DNA from 3 places in the Paenibacillus sp. FSL H8-0122 genome. Region 1 is predicted to be linked to each of the others. Evidence: riboswitches for the same ligand, from Rfam matches in the RefSeq annotation. Region 1 holds a riboswitch; each other region holds the start of a gene.
The links. A riboswitch is a leader RNA that binds a small molecule or an ion and turns the genes downstream of it on or off. The one in region 1 is predicted to bind cyclic di-GMP.
Positions count from the first base shown of each region.

Region 2: another riboswitch for cyclic di-GMP. It lies ahead of NSS64_RS26195 (choice-of-anchor A family protein); the one in region 1 lies ahead of NSS64_RS23600 (PA14 domain-containing protein).
Region 3: another riboswitch for cyclic di-GMP. It lies ahead of NSS64_RS25435 (transglutaminase-like domain-containing protein); the one in region 1 lies ahead of NSS64_RS23600 (PA14 domain-containing protein).

Region 1 covers NZ_JBBOTB010000001.1:5,461,905-5,467,810, reverse strand. Annotated here, with positions in the region: gene NSS64_RS23610 (UDP-glucose dehydrogenase family protein) at 1-736, shown strand, start outside; gene NSS64_RS23605 (sugar phosphate nucleotidyltransferase) at 1,894-3,267, shown strand; cyclic di-GMP riboswitch class I at 3,405-3,485, shown strand; gene NSS64_RS23600 (PA14 domain-containing protein) at 3,500-5,848, shown strand.
Region 2 covers NZ_JBBOTB010000001.1:6,132,453-6,138,358, reverse strand. Annotated here, with positions in the region: gene NSS64_RS26215 (hypothetical protein) at 1-199, shown strand, start outside; gene NSS64_RS26210 (YukJ family protein) at 178-930, opposite strand; gene NSS64_RS26205 (ASCH domain-containing protein) at 1,028-1,450, shown strand; gene NSS64_RS26200 (hypothetical protein) at 1,814-2,179, opposite strand; cyclic di-GMP riboswitch class I at 2,880-2,972, shown strand; gene NSS64_RS26195 (choice-of-anchor A family protein) at 3,054-5,906, shown strand, end outside.
Region 3 covers NZ_JBBOTB010000001.1:5,947,669-5,953,574, forward strand. Annotated here, with positions in the region: rRNA gene NSS64_RS25425 (23S ribosomal RNA) at 1-774, opposite strand, end outside; rRNA gene NSS64_RS25430 (16S ribosomal RNA) at 1,009-2,569, opposite strand; gene NSS64_RS25435 (transglutaminase-like domain-containing protein) at 2,938-3,747, opposite strand; cyclic di-GMP riboswitch class I at 3,761-3,841, opposite strand; cyclic di-GMP riboswitch class I at 3,915-3,996, opposite strand; gene NSS64_RS25440 (class D sortase) at 4,122-4,775, opposite strand; gene NSS64_RS25445 (GtrA family protein) at 4,847-5,251, opposite strand; gene NSS64_RS25450 (glycosyltransferase family 2 protein) at 5,241-5,906, opposite strand, start outside.

The sequences.
Region 1 (5,906 bases):
ATATGCTTCGAATGCTTTTCTGGCGACGAAGATCTCGTTCATTAATGAGATTGCCAACATTTGCGAAAAGGTAGGAGCGGATGTCACCGAAGTCGCAGGCGGCATGGGGATGGACCAGAGAATCGGTGCGACCTTCCTGCAGGCAGGTATCGGCTATGGCGGCTCCTGCTTCCCGAAGGATACCAATGCGCTGATCCAGATTGCCGGGAATGTGGATTATGAGTTCAAGTTGCTCAAATCCGTCGTTGAAGTCAATAAAGGCCAGCGCTTCATGATTATCTCCAAGCTCCATGAATCGCTCGGCAGCCTTCGCGGCGCGGTCATTGGCATCTGGGGGCTTGCCTTCAAGCCCAATACCGATGATGTCCGCGAAGCCCCGGCCCGTGAGATCGTCGAGGCGCTGGTCGCCGAGGGCGCCATCGTGAAGCTGTACGATCCCATCGCTGCCGAGAATTTCCGGCGCGAGTACGATCACCCGCAACTCCGCTGGTGCGGACTGGCCGAAGAGGCAGCCGAAGGCAGCGATGCTGTCTGCCTGCTGACCGACTGGAGCCAGTTCAAGGAGATCAACCTGCACCAGCTTGCCGGAACCATGCGCCGCCAGGTGCTGATCGACGGCCGCAATGTCTACACCAAAGAGCAAATCGAGGGCACCGGCCTCGAGTACATCTCCGTCGGCCGCCCGCAGATGGGCGGGCTTAGCGGATTCTCCGCCAGCGTGGCTGGCGCGGTCTAATCTCTCTGGCGGAGTGCGCCGGCAGTGGTCCGCACGGCGAATGAGAGGGATAAATCCCATTAAATGCGCCGAAAGCGGGCTGGACGGCGGAATGAGAGGGATAAATCCCCTTGAATGCGCCGAAAGCGGGCTGGACGGCGAAATGAGAGGGATAAATCCCATTGAATGCGCTGAAAGTGGGCTGAACGGCGGAATGAGAGGGATAAATCCCATTAAATGCGCTGAAAGTGGGCTGGAAGCGGAAATGAAGAGCACAAGTGCACCTGAATCCCGGGAATGTTAGCTGAACGAGCAAATGAAGAGCACAAATGCACCTGAATCCCGGGAAAGATGGCTAAATGAGTAAATGAAGAGCACAAGTGCACCTGAATCCCGGGAAAGATGGCTGAACGAGCAAATGAAGAGCACAAGTGCACCTGAATCCCGGGAATGTTAGCTGAACGAGCAAATGAAGAGCATAAGTACCCCTGATTTCCCGGATACGAGCCAAATGGAGCAACTGAGCAGCACTAGTGCCTAGTACTTAACTAACTAGCTTTGCCGCCGCGAACTTGTGCGCAAGCCCTTGGCACAAGAGTCTTGGATTCCGGTCTTGAATCTTGGTCTTGAATTCCAATGTCTTGAATTCTATTATCTTGGATTTTGTTGTCCTATACTCTTGTTCATTCCAGCCGCTAACTCAGCGGCGACGCCTTGGAACAAGCGGGACTTAAGAGTCTTTGAGCTTTTGAATCTTTCTCCGCTGGAACAGCTAGGCGGCAACCAGGGATTCACTGTCGTGAAGGCAGGCTGCCGGCAACCAGGATTTCAACTGCTGCTGCTGCAAGTATAGCGCGGCAGCCCCGGCCCCCTTGCCGCTACAACAAGCGGCAAGATCGGATCTTTAGCCGGGAGCTTCGCCTGCGGGCGAAGCGGATATAAAATCACAAGCCTGTTATGAAATGGAGCGGAGGGGAATTTTGGAGCTGTAGGAGCGTTAGCGTCCGCCTTTGTATTTGGATTTCTACCGCGAGAAGCGGTTTTAATCAAAAAATCCAAATACAACAGCGGCCGTAAGCCCAAAATTCCTTGCAGCGACCCTCATAACAGGCGGGATTTTAAATTACAATTCCAGCAACAAGAAATACCCAATAACAATACGATATGGAGGGTTCACTATGAAACTAGTACTTCTATCAGGCGGCTCCGGCAAGCGGCTCTGGCCGTTGTCCAATGATTCACGCTCCAAGCAATTTCTGAAGGTACTGGCAAGTCCGGCAGGTGAACCGGAATCAATGGTACAACGGGTATGGAGACAGCTGGAGGAGAACGGCATGGCCGGGTCCTCTTATCTGGCGACCGGACGCAGCCAGGTGGAGATGATCCAGAGCCAGCTCGGCAGCGGGGTGCCGATCATCGTGGAGCCGGAGCGGCGGGATACCTTCCCGGCTATTGCGCTGACGGCGGCCTACCTGTATTCCATCGCGGGGGTGTCCCCAAGCGAGACCGTGGCGATTCTGCCGGTGGACCCATACGTGGAATCCTCCTTTTTCGAAACGGTGCTGCAACTGGAGAACACCATGCTGGTGAGCGGGGCGAACCTGGCGCTGATGGGCGTAGTTCCCGAGCATGCTTCGGAGAAATACGGCTACATCATTCCAACGGGCGCAGATGCGGGAGCGAATGGTTACCTGCAAGTGAGCCACTTCCAGGAGAAGCCTGACCGTGTGCAGGCCGAGGAGCTAATCAGCCGGGGAGCGCTCTGGAACTGCGGAGTATTCGCCTTCCGTCTGGGCTACCTGCTGGATATCCTGCAGCGCAAAGGGCTGCCGCTGAATTACGAGGAGCTGCAGAAGCAGTATAAGCTGCTGTCCTCCATCAGCTTCGATTACGAAGTGGTAGAGAAAGAAGAGAACATCGTCGTGCAGCCGTACGCCGGATTCTGGAAGGACCTGGGTACCTGGAACACCCTGACCGAGGAAATGACCAGCAACCATGTCGGCAAAGGCTTCATCACCGCTGACTCCGAAGGCACCTGCCTCATTAACGAGCTGGATATTCCAATTACGGTCATCGGGGCGAAGGATCTGATTATCGCCGCCAGCCCGGACGGCATTCTGGTGACACACAAGGCCGAGAGTCCGCGGATCAAGGAAGTGCTGAAGACTTTTGAACAAAGACCGATGTACGAGGAACGCCGCTGGGGACACTACAAGGTGATCGATTATGTGAAATATGATGAAGGCAACGAGGTGCTGACCAAGCGGATTTTCATCAATGAGGGCAAAAATATCAGCTATCAGCTGCATCACAAACGCAGTGAAATCTGGACCTTCGTCAGCGGGGAAGCCAGCATTGTCATCAATGAGAAGATGCATACGGTGAAGGCGGGAGATGTGGTACGGATACCGGAAGGGACCAAGCATGCCATTCTTGCTCTTACCGATGTGGAGTTCATTGAGGTGCAGACGGGGTCTGAGCTGGTAGAGGAAGACAATATCCGTATTACTCTGGACTGGGAGGATATCGCTCTACATCAGTTCATTTCTTAGGTCTAACTTATCTATTTAACCAATTGTTACAATTTTAAATCAGGTATTGAGAACTATTTTTTAGACAAATTTTGTTTTTACTCTACATTAAATTTGCATATCGACGATACTTACGGTAAGAGGGATTGATCCTTCCAAAACGACAATGGCAAACCTAATCGAAAGATAGGGACGCAAAGCTATAGGGCCTTCGCAAGAGTGGCAGCCTGGCTACCGAAAGGAAGAGAATATTGTGAAAACTTACCGTAAGTCTCGTTTGCTCTGCGCTGTGCTGTCGCTGGCCGTGGTATTGTCTGCTGTACCCGTGGGACTGGGAATCGCCCCGTCCACTGTCAAGGCTGCTTCCTCTACAGGAGCGCCCGTGAACCCTAATGCCTCAGCCGAGGCGGTCAAGCTGCTGAACAATCTGTATGATATCTCGGGAAATGGAATTATTACAGGGCAGCATGACTATTTCGAGAGTCCGGATGAGCTGAGCAACAAGTTGAAGGGAACAAGCGGACAATACGCCGCACTGCATGGTTATGAGCTTGGAGCAATCGGTGGACAGAGTGAGAGCGGAGTAGCTGCACAACGCAAAAATATTGTCTGGAGTGCGACGAACTGGTCCAGAGCGGGCGGCATTGTCGCCATGACCTTCCACCAGAATCTGCCGGGTACCAAGTACGAATGGTCCAATGTGCAAAAGTCAATCAGCCAGGCACAGTTCAACAAATACGTAACCCCCGGCACCACGGAGTATAACGCGCTGATCACCGATCTGGATAAAGTAGCCGTCTCGCTTAAAAGCCTGCGGGATGCCAAGGTTCCCATCCTGTGGAGACCGTACCATGAAATGAACGGCGGCTGGTTCTGGTGGGGGAAGAAAGATAATTTCTCAGCTCTGTGGAATATTATGTATGACCGTTTCGTAAACGTTCATCAATTAAATAATCTGATTTGGGTATGGAACCCGAATGCGCCGAATGCCAACTCTGATCCCTATGCACGGACTTATCCGGGTGCGGACAGAGTGGATGTGCTGGCAGCGGATATATATAATAACGACTACTCGAATAAATATCATGATGATCTGACCAGCCTGGCTGGCGGCAAACCGATCGGCATCGGCGAGAACGGTGAAATGCCGAATATCTCGAAGCTGAAGCTGACCCAGCAGAATTACGTGTTCATGATGAACTGGGGCAAGATGCTCTATGAGAATAACAGCACGGCTACGATCAAGAATTTCATGAATGACAGCTACACACTGACCCGTGACCAATATAAGGCCTGGACTGCTCCAGTGGCGGCCCCTAAGCCAACCGCAACACCGACGCCTACAGCAACACCAGCGCCTACAGCAACACCAACGCCTATAGTAACACCGACGCCAACGCCAACACCGACAGCAACGCCAACCGTAACACCGGCACCAACCGTTGCGCCGATTCCGAAGCCGGTCCCAACCTCCGGTGATACGGAGAGCAAGCCTGCCCAGAACGGGTTGCTTGGAGAATACTTCAAGAACATGACGCTCTCGGGGACACCGGTTATGGTGCGTAACGATGAGGTAATCAGCTTCAATTGGCGTCAGAGTACTCCTAATACCACACTCGGCGTGGACTACTTCTCGATCCGTTGGACCGGCCAGATTAAGCCGGCTTACAGCGAGACCTATCAGTTCTATACTACATCGGATGACGGTATCCGCTTATGGGTGAACGGCACAGCAGTCATTGACAGCTGGGTCAAGCAGAGCGGAACTGCCCGCACAGGAAGCATAGCCTTGACTGCCGGGCAACTGTACGATATTAAGGTAGAGTATTATGAGAATGCAGGCGATGCGAATGTCCATCTGATGTGGCAGAGCCCCAGCCAGGTGAAGGGAACCGTACCTGCAAGTGCGCTTTTCTCCAGAGCAGGCAACACATCCATACCTGCTCCGGCTGCAACAGCAGTACCGACAACGTTACCAGCAGCGACAGTAGCGCCAGCACAGACAGCAACGCCGGCACCAGTAACGACACCAATGCCAACACCAGCACCAACACCAACACTGACGCCAGCACCGACACCAACGCCAACACCGGTGCCTACGCCGACAGCGGCTCCCGTTCCTTCTCCTACAGCAACACCGGTGGATCTGCCGGTAGAAGTTCCTGCTGCCAATGGACTGTACGCGGAATACTTCAATAACATGACGCTATCGGGCGAACCCGCTGTAGTGCGTACCGATGCTGTGCTTGATTTCAACTGGCGCCAAGGCTCGCCGGATGCCGCTCTCGGCATAGACTTCTTCTCTGTCCGCTGGAGCGGGAAGATGAAGCCGCTGTACACGGAGACTTATCAGATCTATACCCATTCCGATGACGGTATCCGCGTACGGGTGAACGGTGAGCTTGTGATTGACAGCTGGGTGAAGCAGAGCGGCACCGAACGCATGGGCAGCATCAGCCTGACCGCAGGCGAGCTGTATGATATTCAGGTAGAGTATTATGAGAATCAAGGGGATGCAAAAGCGCGGCTGATGTGGCAGAGTCCAAGCCAGGCCAAAGGAACCATTCCGGCAAGCGCGCTGTTTCTCCCTTCCGCTTCGTAAGCTCATAAGGTCCGCAGCTGTGTTCAACATTGGCGCTGTTACTGGTTAAGACGTTACA
Region 2 (5,906 bases), 670 kb from region 1:
ACCGGATCTTATCCCCTGGCTGCAAATCCTGCAAGCGAAGGTGCTCTCATCTCATGAGGTTGAGCTCATCGTTTCTGCTAACCATTCACCAGTCTCTACCTTACAACTTCATTTGAAGCTGGATGAACAGCTGGATGCCAAGGATACCGTATCAGCGGTTAATGCGTTGGTGTTGGCTCATGTCAAAGCATTGGTATGATTACATTCACTAACCGGCTTGGTGGCATCTCCCTGGTCGTTAGTACACCAGGATTGGGACTGGAAGGCCAGGAAGATAGCCACCCATCTGTGTTCATTCTCGAAATGAATAAGGACTCCGCCGTCTTGCCATGTGCCATTTTCTCTGGCGTACCCGCCCGCATTGCCTTGGTTCATATGAATATTATGGACGCCCTGCCCAGGGGAGAAGCCGAAGTATTTATCGGATTTATCCTCTTCGGGTCCCCAAGGCTCGCCGAATACGTACAGGGTTGCATCCTGTTCCTGTGCCTCCTTGAGATAAGAGGTGATTTTATCATACAGATTGTTGTGGGGATCATTGTCTTCCTTGTCATCCTGGTTCGTATTAGGCAGAGCCACCATCTTACTGGGAATCACCAGGTTTCCCCTGATATAATCTAGGGCAAGGCTCCGGTTATGCCAGGTGATCTTCGTGAAGCCGGATTCAAGCGTGAGCCAACGGGCCGTTTCTTCCGCTTTGAAATCTTCGCCCACATAATAAAGCACCTGATTTGCAGTGTCCTCCGGTAAATGTTCCGCTTTAGCGCTTGATCTGATATTGATAGCCACCCTGTACTTTTTATGAATATCACCTTCAACCTCAACCAGTACCTGGATATGATTATTTTTGACACCTAGCTTATATATGATATTCTCATTGGATAATTTGCATTTTAATACCCCGTACCCTTGATCTAATCCGTTACCCATAGTCCGTCAGTCCCCCTTCTTAGCTATTATTCTTTCCCGTAGAAGGCCATAGTAATTCTGAGTAAAAAGGTGTTCATCAGAGGAGGCAAGCTACATTATGAAATGCCTGACCATACGCCAGCCGTGGGCCACGTTAATTGCGCTGGGAGAAAAACAAATCGAAACCCGGACCTGGCGGACCGCCCACCGGGGAGAGTTAGCCATCCATGCCGGGATGCAGGTGAATAAGGCGATCTGCCGGACGGAGCCGTATCAGTCGTTGCTGGCACGTTACGGCTACACTGCGGACAACCTGCCAACCGGCAAGATCATTGCAGTCAGCCGCATTGCGGATTGCTGTGAGGTGACGCCGGAGCTTGCGCAGCAAGGCTGGCCGGGCGGCAATGAATATGTATTCGGCAATTATGCCGAAGGAAGGTATGCCTGGAAGCTGGAGGAGGTTGTTCCGCTGGTACATCCCATCCCTGCTAAGGGACGTCTGGGTTTCTGGGAATATCCTGTGCTGGAAGAGGAATTGTGAATTTCTTGACGGCAATGTGAAGAAAAATTGCTCCAGATTGGCTGTCAGCTGGTATAATTGGGATATTCGGCGGGAAATCTTCCTATATATAAGGATAGTTGTGCTCTGAGGCGGTCTACCGCTGGAGAGGGGCAGAAATGCCGGGAAGGAGCGTATGCATAATAGATGGGAAGCCTTCTAATTGCATGGCTTTGTATGCTTTGTTTGTTTCTTGCGTTCAGGGATCAGGTAAGCCGGAGAATCCTGTACCCGGTAGCTGTGGTGGTGATATGCGGCACGCTCGGGTATTGGACGTTGTTAATGTAACCGCATCCGGGTGAACATTTCATGCAGAAGTCTGCCGCTTGCGGCAGGCTTCTTTGGTTAGCCCTGCTCCATCTTCTCCATACCCAGGTATCTGCGCATATGCAGAGTGGCCTGGGCTGCAATCACATCATCCAGCAGCAGCATCCGCTCGTGATAACCCCTGCAGACGAATTTGGCTTCAACACCCGCCTCCAGCCGCTGCTGCTCATAGACCTTCAGACCACGGGCGCGCATCCCGGCACGGACCTCCCGCAGATCAGCAGAAGCGGCATGGACGGCCGACTGGATTACCTCCAGATAAGGCGCAGGCGTGCGCAGCTCTGAGGCTATAGCAGAAGCATCCCGCTCGAAGGCGGATAGAATAAGCGGCAGCAAAATATAGGATTTGACCAGCAGGTTATCCTGGCTCTCTGCTCTTTGCATCCTTCTCAACCCCTCAAAGAGAACGTATATTCGCATTGTAACTCATCCTTCAAAAAATAATCAATGGGTTTTATAAATTAACTCAAATAATGTGATATATTTCACAAAAAAATAAGATGAATTATTTTATATTAAAATTGAAATATTAAAGATTAAAGATTGAAAAATAAATCAGCTCAAAGGAGAATGGCAATGAGTCATGAAGGAAGTCTCCGCCGTGGTTTGGTATTCGGGATCATTCTAAGTGTTCCGCTCTGGGTATCGATGATTGGCTGGGTTCAGCTGTTCGGGTCTGCCTAGGCGACATTTTATTCAAAATATATGAAGTCTATTAGCAGGTGTCGTCCCTATGGGCGGCACTTTTTTTCTGAGCTGAGCTGAGGGCTATAAAATAGGACAAATGAATCAAATTTAAATAATATAAATTGATATTATTATAGGGAAGAGAGACAAACGGCTACAGCCAATCTTCTGATTTCTCGACTTTTTTCGTCAATAAATAAAAAGAGACTCGCCCCTGAACCCTTATGGTACAAGGGATCAATGAGGAACCATCGAAAAATATAATTTCAAAAAATATACTGGGAATGGATTGACAATAGGATGGGGGAGCGGATAAACTGAAATTAGTACAAAAGTAACAAATGTCATAGACTCAACGATGAATTTACATAAGTTACTCCCAATTTCATACCGAAATCATGTACAAACGCAAACCGGATCGAAAGAACGGGACGCAAAGTCAGGAATCTACTGTCTCTAAAGTTGAGACTAGGGTCGTCCGGCCGCCGTGAAGCTAACCCTTCTTGGCGGTCTTTTTGTTGTTATAGTCGCGTGACAGATTCATAGAATAGTAACTAGGAGGTGTGGACTATTGAAAAAAGGAGTACGTAAAACAGCCGCCATCCTTATGGCAGGCTTATTGACCGTATCCAGTGCTTTTACGTGGGGCACGGATGTCAGAGCAGCTTCAGGGGTTCCTTATACGCCAACACCGGTTTTGGGGGTCGCAGGGAATTTTAATGCTTTTATTCTTGGGGATTTCACACAAGGCGGTGATCAGATTGAAGGCCGTCTGGCAGCGGCGGGGAACATTACCCTCACCGGAGGTTACGGAGTAGCCAGGGCATACAGGAGTGCTTCGCCTACGGATGTGCTGGTTGCGGGCAAGAATTTTGAACATTCGGGTAGCGGAGAAATTTACGGAAATGTGGTATACGGGGACAGCATTACAGTCAATGAGCCCCAGGTTAAAATTATAGGTACTAAGAGGAAAGAGAAGCCGATTGATTTTGCAGCCGAGCAGCAGGCTCTGATCTCCCGTTCCACAGAGTATGGGGCCTTGGCTGACACGAATGAGATCGGCAATAACAATTATGGACAGCTCAAGATAAGTGCACCGGATCGTTTCAATGTAGTTCATTTGGATGCCTCGACACTGGCGAAGACCAACTATATTGAATTCAACATTGCACAGAACGCTACGCTGATTATTAATATAAGCGGGCCTACAGTCAATGTGCCGAGCTTTTCAATGAATAACGGCAGAGCCAGTCAAGTATTGTTCAACTTTTACGAAGCTTCTGAGGTGAATATCGCTAATACCTCCTTCTATGGCAGCATTCTCGCACCCAGAGCGGATGTTCATTATGCCCGAGCAGAGCTGTACGGAACCCTGATTGCAAAATCTTTTAGCGGCGGGGTAGAGATGCACCTGGGATTGTACGAGGGAGAGGGGCCGCCGCCGAGTCCGACGCCGACCGCAACACCGACACCTAGTCCGACACCAACGGCAACGCCGACAGTGAAACCAACACCAACGGAAACGCCGACACCGACTGTGAAACCAACACCAACGGTAACGCCAACGCCGACAGTGAAACCAACACCAACGGTAACGCCGACACCAACTGTGAAGCCTACACCGACGGTAACACCAACACCTACAGTGAAACCTACACCGACGGTAACGCCAACGCCAACGGTAACACCAACGCCAACGGTAACGCCTACACCTACAGTGAAACCTACACCCACAGTAAAACCTAGCCCGACACCTGTGTGCACCCCAACTCCAAAGCCAACGCCGACCGTGAAGCCGACGACAACACCGACCGTGAAGCCAACGCCAACGCCGACGGTGAAGCCAACACCAACGCCGACCGTGAAGCCAACGCCGACGCCGACCGTGAAGCCAACACCAACGCCGACCGTAAAGCCGACGCCAACGCCAACTGTGAAGCCGACGCCAACGCCAACTGTGAAGCCGACACCAACGCCAACTGTGAAGCCAACACCAACGCCGACCGTGAAGCCAACACCGACGCCGACCGTGAAGCCAACACCGACGCCGACCGTGAAGCCGACACCAACACCGACCGTGAAGCCGACGCCAACACCGACCGTGAAGCCAACACCAACGCCGACAGCGGTACCGACACCAACGTCGACCGTGAAGCCAACACCGACGCCGACCGTGAAGCCAACACCGACGCCGACCGTGAAGCCGACACCAACGCCAACGGTAGAACCGACACCGACACCAACGGCAGTACCGACACCAACGCCAACGGCAGTACCGACACCAACGCCAACAGCAGTACCGACACCAACACCAACGGCAGTACCGACACCAACGCCAACGGCAGTACCGACACCAACGCCAACGGCAGTACCGACACCAACGCCAACGGCAGTACCGACACCAACACCAACGGCAGTACCGACACCAACGCCAACAGCAGTACCGACACCGACACCAACAGCAGTACCGACACCAACGCCAACAGCAGTACCGACACCAACGCCAACGGTAGAACCGACACCGACACCAACGGTAGAGCCAACGCCAACACCAACGGCAGAGCCGACACCAACGCCGACGGTAGAACCAACACCAACACCGACAGCGGTGCCTACGCCAACACCAACGGCAGAGCCGACACCAACGCCGACGGTAGAGCCGACACCAACGCCGACGGTAGAACCGACACCAACGCCGACGGCAGAGCCAACACCAACACCGACGGTAGAGCCGACACCAACGCCAACGGCAGAGCCGACACCAACGCCAACGGCAGAGCCGACACCAACGCCAACGGCAGAGCCAACACCGACGCCGACGATAGAACCGACACCAACACCAACGGCAGAGCCAACACCGACGCCAACAGCAGTACCGACACCAACGCCAACGGCAGAGCCAACACCGACACCGACGGTAGAGCCGACACCAACGCCAACGGCAGAGCCAACACCAACACCGACGGTAGAGCCGACACCAACGCCAACGGCAGAGCCAACACCAACACCAACACCGACACCAACACCGACACCAACGCCGACGCCGACACCAACGCCGACACCAACACCGACGCCGACACCAACGCCGACGCCGACACCAACGCCGACACCAACACCGACGGTAGAGCCGACACCAACGCCGACACCAGATCCAACACCAGTAACAACGCCAGCGCCAACATCGCCGCCGTTCAGTTTCCCTCCAGTGCCTACGCCGACTCCGATAATCGGATTTATCGTGAGCAATGATGTGGCTGTGAATGATGATCCGCTGCCGCTTGGGCCTGTAGCAACTCCGATAGCTACAACAGTACCGGCATCAACGCCGACACCGGCTATTGCGGTTGCGCCAATAGCAGCAACACCGGAGCCAACGCCTTCAGCAGAACCGGCACCCGATGTAGTCCTTATTGATGATGAGGTT
Region 3 (5,906 bases), 490 kb from region 1:
CAGTGCGTGTTACCGCACCTTCACCCTGGACAGGGGTAGATCACACGGTTTCGGGTCTACGTCCACATACTCAATCGCCCTATTCAGACTCGCTTTCGCTGCGGCTCCGGCTTCTCACCTTAACCTTGCATGTTAAACGTAACTCGCCGGTTCATTCTACAAAAGGCACGCCATCACCCCTAAAACGGGCTCTGACTTTTTGTAAGCACACGGTTTCAGGTTCTATTTCACTCCCCTTCCGGGGTGCTTTTCACCTTTCCCTCACGGTACTGTTTCACTATCGGTCGCCAGGTAGTATTTAGCCTTAGCAGATGGTCCTGCTGGATTCATACGGGGTTTCACGTGCCCCGCACTACTCGGGATCCGTCTCGGAGAGAACACAGTTTGGGCTACAGGGCTTTTACCTCTATCGCGGGCCTTTCCAGACCTCTTCGCCTACTCTATTCCTTTGTAACTCCATGTGAGACGTCCCACAACCCCAAGAGGCAAGCCCCTTGGTTTAGGCTGTTCCGCGTTCGCTCGCCGCTACTGACGGAATCACTATTGTTTTCTCTTCCTCAGGGTACTTAGATGTTTCAGTTCCCCTGGTCTGCCTCTGCGTATCCTATGTATTCAGATACGAGTAACTGCGAATTACCACAGCTGGGTTTCCCCATTCGGACACCCCCGGATCAAAGCTTGCTTACAGCTCCCCGAGGCAGTTTCGTTGTTCGCCACGTCCTTCGTCGGCTCCTGGCGCCTAGGCATCCTCCGTGTGCTCTTAGTAGCTTAACCTATGTGTTTTCCCTAAGGAAAATCACGGTAGCAACTAATAACTATTTCAACTTGCTTACACAAGTTTCAGCTAAAAGATGTTCTAAAACGCAAATTCGTTTCGGTATCCAGTTTTCAAGGATCAAGGTAAAGATGAGAGCTTAAACTCTCAAAACTGACCAACGAGTGAGTAACTAGCCGACCGGCTAGATTTAAGATTTGAATGTTTCCGTTGCAGGAAACGATTCTCCATAGAAAGGAGGTGATCCAGCCGCACCTTCCGATACGGCTACCTTGTTACGACTTCACCCCAATCATCTACCCCACCTTCGGCGGCTGGCTCCCTTGCGGGTTACCCCACCGACTTCGGGTGTTGTAAACTCTCGTGGTGTGACGGGCGGTGTGTACAAGACCCGGGAACGTATTCACCGCGGCATGCTGATCCGCGATTACTAGCAATTCCGACTTCATGCAGGCGAGTTGCAGCCTGCAATCCGAACTGAGACCGGCTTTGCTGGGATTGGCTCCACCTCGCGGCTTCGCTTCCCGTTGTACCGGCCATTGTAGTACGTGTGTAGCCCAGGTCATAAGGGGCATGATGATTTGACGTCATCCCCACCTTCCTCCGGTTTGTCACCGGCAGTCACTCTAGAGTGCCCAGCTCAACCTGCTGGCAACTAAAGTCAAGGGTTGCGCTCGTTGCGGGACTTAACCCAACATCTCACGACACGAGCTGACGACAACCATGCACCACCTGTCTCAACTTTCCCCGAAGGGCACCTGATGCATCTCTGCTTCGTTAGTTGGATGTCAAGACCTGGTAAGGTTCTTCGCGTTGCTTCGAATTAAACCACATACTCCACTGCTTGTGCGGGTCCCCGTCAATTCCTTTGAGTTTCAGTCTTGCGACCGTACTCCCCAGGCGGAGTGCTTACTGTGTTAACTTCGGCACCAAGGGTATCGAAACCCCTAACACCTAGCACTCATCGTTTACGGCGTGGACTACCAGGGTATCTAATCCTGTTTGCTCCCCACGCTTTCGCGCCTCAGCGTCAGTTACAGCCCAGAAAGTCGCCTTCGCCACTGGTGTTCCTCCACATATCTACGCATTTCACCGCTACACGTGGAATTCCACTTTCCTCTTCTGTACTCAAGTCACCCAGTTTCCAGTGCGACCTCAGGTTGAGCCCAAGGTTTAAACACCAGACTTAAATAACCGCCTGCGCGCGCTTTACGCCCAATAATTCCGGACAACGCTTGCCCCCTACGTATTACCGCGGCTGCTGGCACGTAGTTAGCCGGGGCTTTCTTCTCAGGTACCGTCACTCCGGTAGCAGTTACTCTACCGGACGTTCTTCCCTGGCAACAGAGCTTTACGATCCGAAAACCTTCATCACTCACGCGGCGTTGCTCCGTCAGGCTTGCGCCCATTGCGGAAGATTCCCTACTGCTGCCTCCCGTAGGAGTCTGGGCCGTGTCTCAGTCCCAGTGTGGCCGTTCACCCTCTCAGGTCGGCTACGCATCGTCGCCTTGGTGGGCCGTTACCCCACCAACTAGCTAATGCGCCGCAGGCCCATCCCCAAGCAGCAGATTGCTCCGCCTTTCATTCTCTCCTCAGGAGAAGAAAGAAATTATCCGGTATTAGCTACCGTTTCCGGTAGTTATCCCAGGCTTGAGGGCAGGTTGCCTACGTGTTACTCACCCGTCCGCCGCTAAGTCTGAAAGGAAGCAAGCTTCCTCTCAGACTCCGCTCGACTTGCATGTATTAGGCACGCCGCCAGCGTTCGTCCTGAGCCAGGATCAAACTCTCCAAATTGGTATTTAGAAAGAGCGATTGCTCATTTTGAAACATCTGACGAGAATTTACATTCTCTCATTTTGGATCTCACCGAAGTGATCTCCAGATACTCACTCGTTGTTCAGTTTTCAAAGATCAAGCTCGTTGTCAGCGGCGATGTTATCGTCACCAGCAACTCTTATAATATATCACGTTCATCTGAGCAATGCAAGCTTTATTTTTGAAATCACTTATTTAAGTAATCTCTCATTTCCTCTGCCGCTCCAACAACGCTTATTTATAATAACCTATCCATCTATTAAAAAGCAACCTTTATATAAATAAAAATAACCCGCTTAATGATTAAGCGGGTTAGTCTCAGATAATGCTATAGTTCACAGCTATTCTTAGTAGAATTTCGCTGCAGTATATTTGCTTGCTGATTTGACCAGTTCTGTTGTTGCTGTTTTCTTACCCAGACCTGCATCCACTGTAGTATCAATCGTCACCCATTTGCCGTTCAGGAACACTTCGTTCCAGGCATGGTATGAAGTTACATAGCTTGTATTCCCCATAACCAACTTGGTTGGAATCCCTTCACTGCGGAGCATAGTAGCGAACAAGGAAGCGTAATCGTAGCAGATCCCTTTGTTGGTAGCCAGTGTGTTGTCGTTGTTCGGAATATAATCCGTGCTTACACTGTTGGCCAGAGAGTAGTCATATTTCACGTTAGCTACGATGTAATTGTAGATAGCCTTAACTTTGTTTGCATCTGTGGTCAGACCCTTTGTAAGTTGTGCTGCCTTTTGAACGGATTTATCGGAAGAACTCCACTTCACATTCTGTACAGAGCTCAAATATACGGCATTCACATTGCTCATGGAGAGAGATACAGTCTCGGAAGATAGTACTTTATATTTGTTGCCGGTAGTATTCTCAAGAACGGAGACCTTGTAAGAGCCATTACCTTGTTGCAGCGGGAACGTCTCGGTCGGTTTGGAAGTGTATAAGTTGTAAGTATAGCTGTTATTGTCCTTGGTAATCATGAGCTTCATCTTCTTGTCCTTAGGAACATCGTACGAAACCCCGATAATCCCTTGATCAAGTTGTCCAACATTTAACCAGCTTGAATCTGCATTTGCTGCTTGAGCAGTGCCTGTCTGCACGGAAGTGACGATCACAAAAAGTGTAATCAGCATTAAATAAAACTTCTTCATGGATAAAACCCCTTTCGGTAGCTGGCTGCCATTCTTACGGGAAGGCCCTTTAGCTTTGCGTCCCTACCTTTCGATAGGTTTGCCGTTATCGTATAAGCTTTATCTGTCCAATCTACTACCACATAATGACAGATTCAGAATGAAAACAAACAAAAAAAGCCTCTTCATTCGGTAACTGGCTGCCATCCATGACGGGAAGGCCCTGTAGCTTTGCGTCCCTACCTTTCGATAGGTTTGCCGTTTATCGTGTATTAGCTTTCATAGTTATATCTTACCATATCTATATCTATTAGCAAGACCCAATTGCTAGATTTCACCACAAATATACTAAAATTTTATGTTTTTTCGACCTTTATCGCCTTGTCCTGATAGAATCAGGTCAGCTTCGCGTGAATGATAAGTCTGTGGGTAGGGTTGACTAGCGGATCACAGGTAATAAGGGTCAAAATCTTATCATCATCCTTTCCCTTCAGTACCGAAATATCGGTAGGCTCTACAATAGATACATCATATACAACATACTTGTATTCCTGTCCGCTTGTAATAACAGTAATGGTATCCCCTTTACCAACCTCATCCAATCTGTTGAACAGCCGCCCTGCCGTTCTTGACCGATGCGCAGCAATCGCTGCATTGCCTACCGCGCCAATCGGAGCTGTCTCCTTCATATGCGCCGCTGCATGCTTCATATTGGTCTTGGTGGCGCCCTCCAGTACAGGCAGCTTCAGATCGATTTTATCGATTTCAATAATAGCGGTGATCTTGCCTCCCACTTCAATCTCGGGCGCTGTAGTGGGCACCGGCTCTTCCGCACCAGACTCTTCCGCCAGCAGCTGGGTGACTTCCGCATAAGGCTTACTCAGATCCTGGCTGGCAGGAGCCGTAGCCGAAGGAACGATTTCACTATAGGCCTGTTCAGCCTCTTCCAGCAGCTTCTGCTGCTGACGGTCCTCGTACCATTCGCTTCCTTTGGGGTAGAGCATAATCAGGACCCCGGCAAGTATAATCAAATAGGATAACTTCCGCATGACAATCGCCTCCGCAATATAGAATAAGTGCTGCCTCCGCAGAATACGGGGAAGATATACGCTCTATCTCTTTAGAATACCCACTTCCGGCTTCCAAAGAAATTAATGATTACTGTAATAAAGGTAACCAGCACCTTGGCCATCAGCACCTGGACTCCCAGCCGGTCATTCAGCAGATGAATCAGCAGCACCGAAATGCCCAGCACCAGCAGATTCAGCACAATAAATCTCACCAGCTGCATCCGGTCAAAGCCGCTATTGCCTCCTCTGTCCCGGCCCTTGAAGGTCACCTTCTTATTCCAGACAAAGCTGTTGGCCGTCCCGGCGCTGTAGGAAATAATCTGTGCAGGGGTGTTGAGCATCCCCAGGGAATGCAGCAGGGTAAATACCGCAAAATCAATGAACGTGTTAAGCAAGCCCACCGCATTGAATTTCAGAAACTGGATCATGCCTGCGCTCCAGGCCTTATTTTGCATAGTCGCTTTCCTTCCGCGTGTCTTCGGTCTCGGCATCCGGATAGCCCCGTGTCTCGCTTACGATATAGAGCGGTCTGTCCTTCGATTCATCATAGATCCGTCCGATGTATTCCCCGATGACGCCCAGCAGCATCAGCACAATGCCGTTAAACAGCAGGTTAACCCCGACAATGGATGCCCAGCCCGGCACAGTCCAAGAGGTGAAGACTTTCTGGAATAAGACCAGAAACAGGTAGATGAAGCTGGAGAAGGACAGGAAGAATCCGATATACGAGGCGATTTTGAGCGGCTTGTGCGAGAAGGAGGTGATTCCGTCGAGCGCAAAGCGGATCATTTTCTTCAGCGGATATTTCGTCTCCCCGGCGAAGCGTTCCTCCCGCACATATTCCACCATGGTCTGCCGGAAGCCGACCCAGCTTACCAGCCCCCGTACATAACGGTTCTTCTCCTTCAGGCCGCGCAGCACATCGCAGACCTTACGGTCGATCAGCCGGAAGTCCCCGGTATCCGTGGGAATCTCCACACTGGTCATGCTGCTGAGCAGACGGTAAAAGATTTTGGCTGTCACCTTCTTGAAGAAGGTCTCTCCGTGGCGCTTCAGCCGCTTGGCATAGACTACCTCATAGCCTTCCTTCCACTTGGCGATCATCTGCAG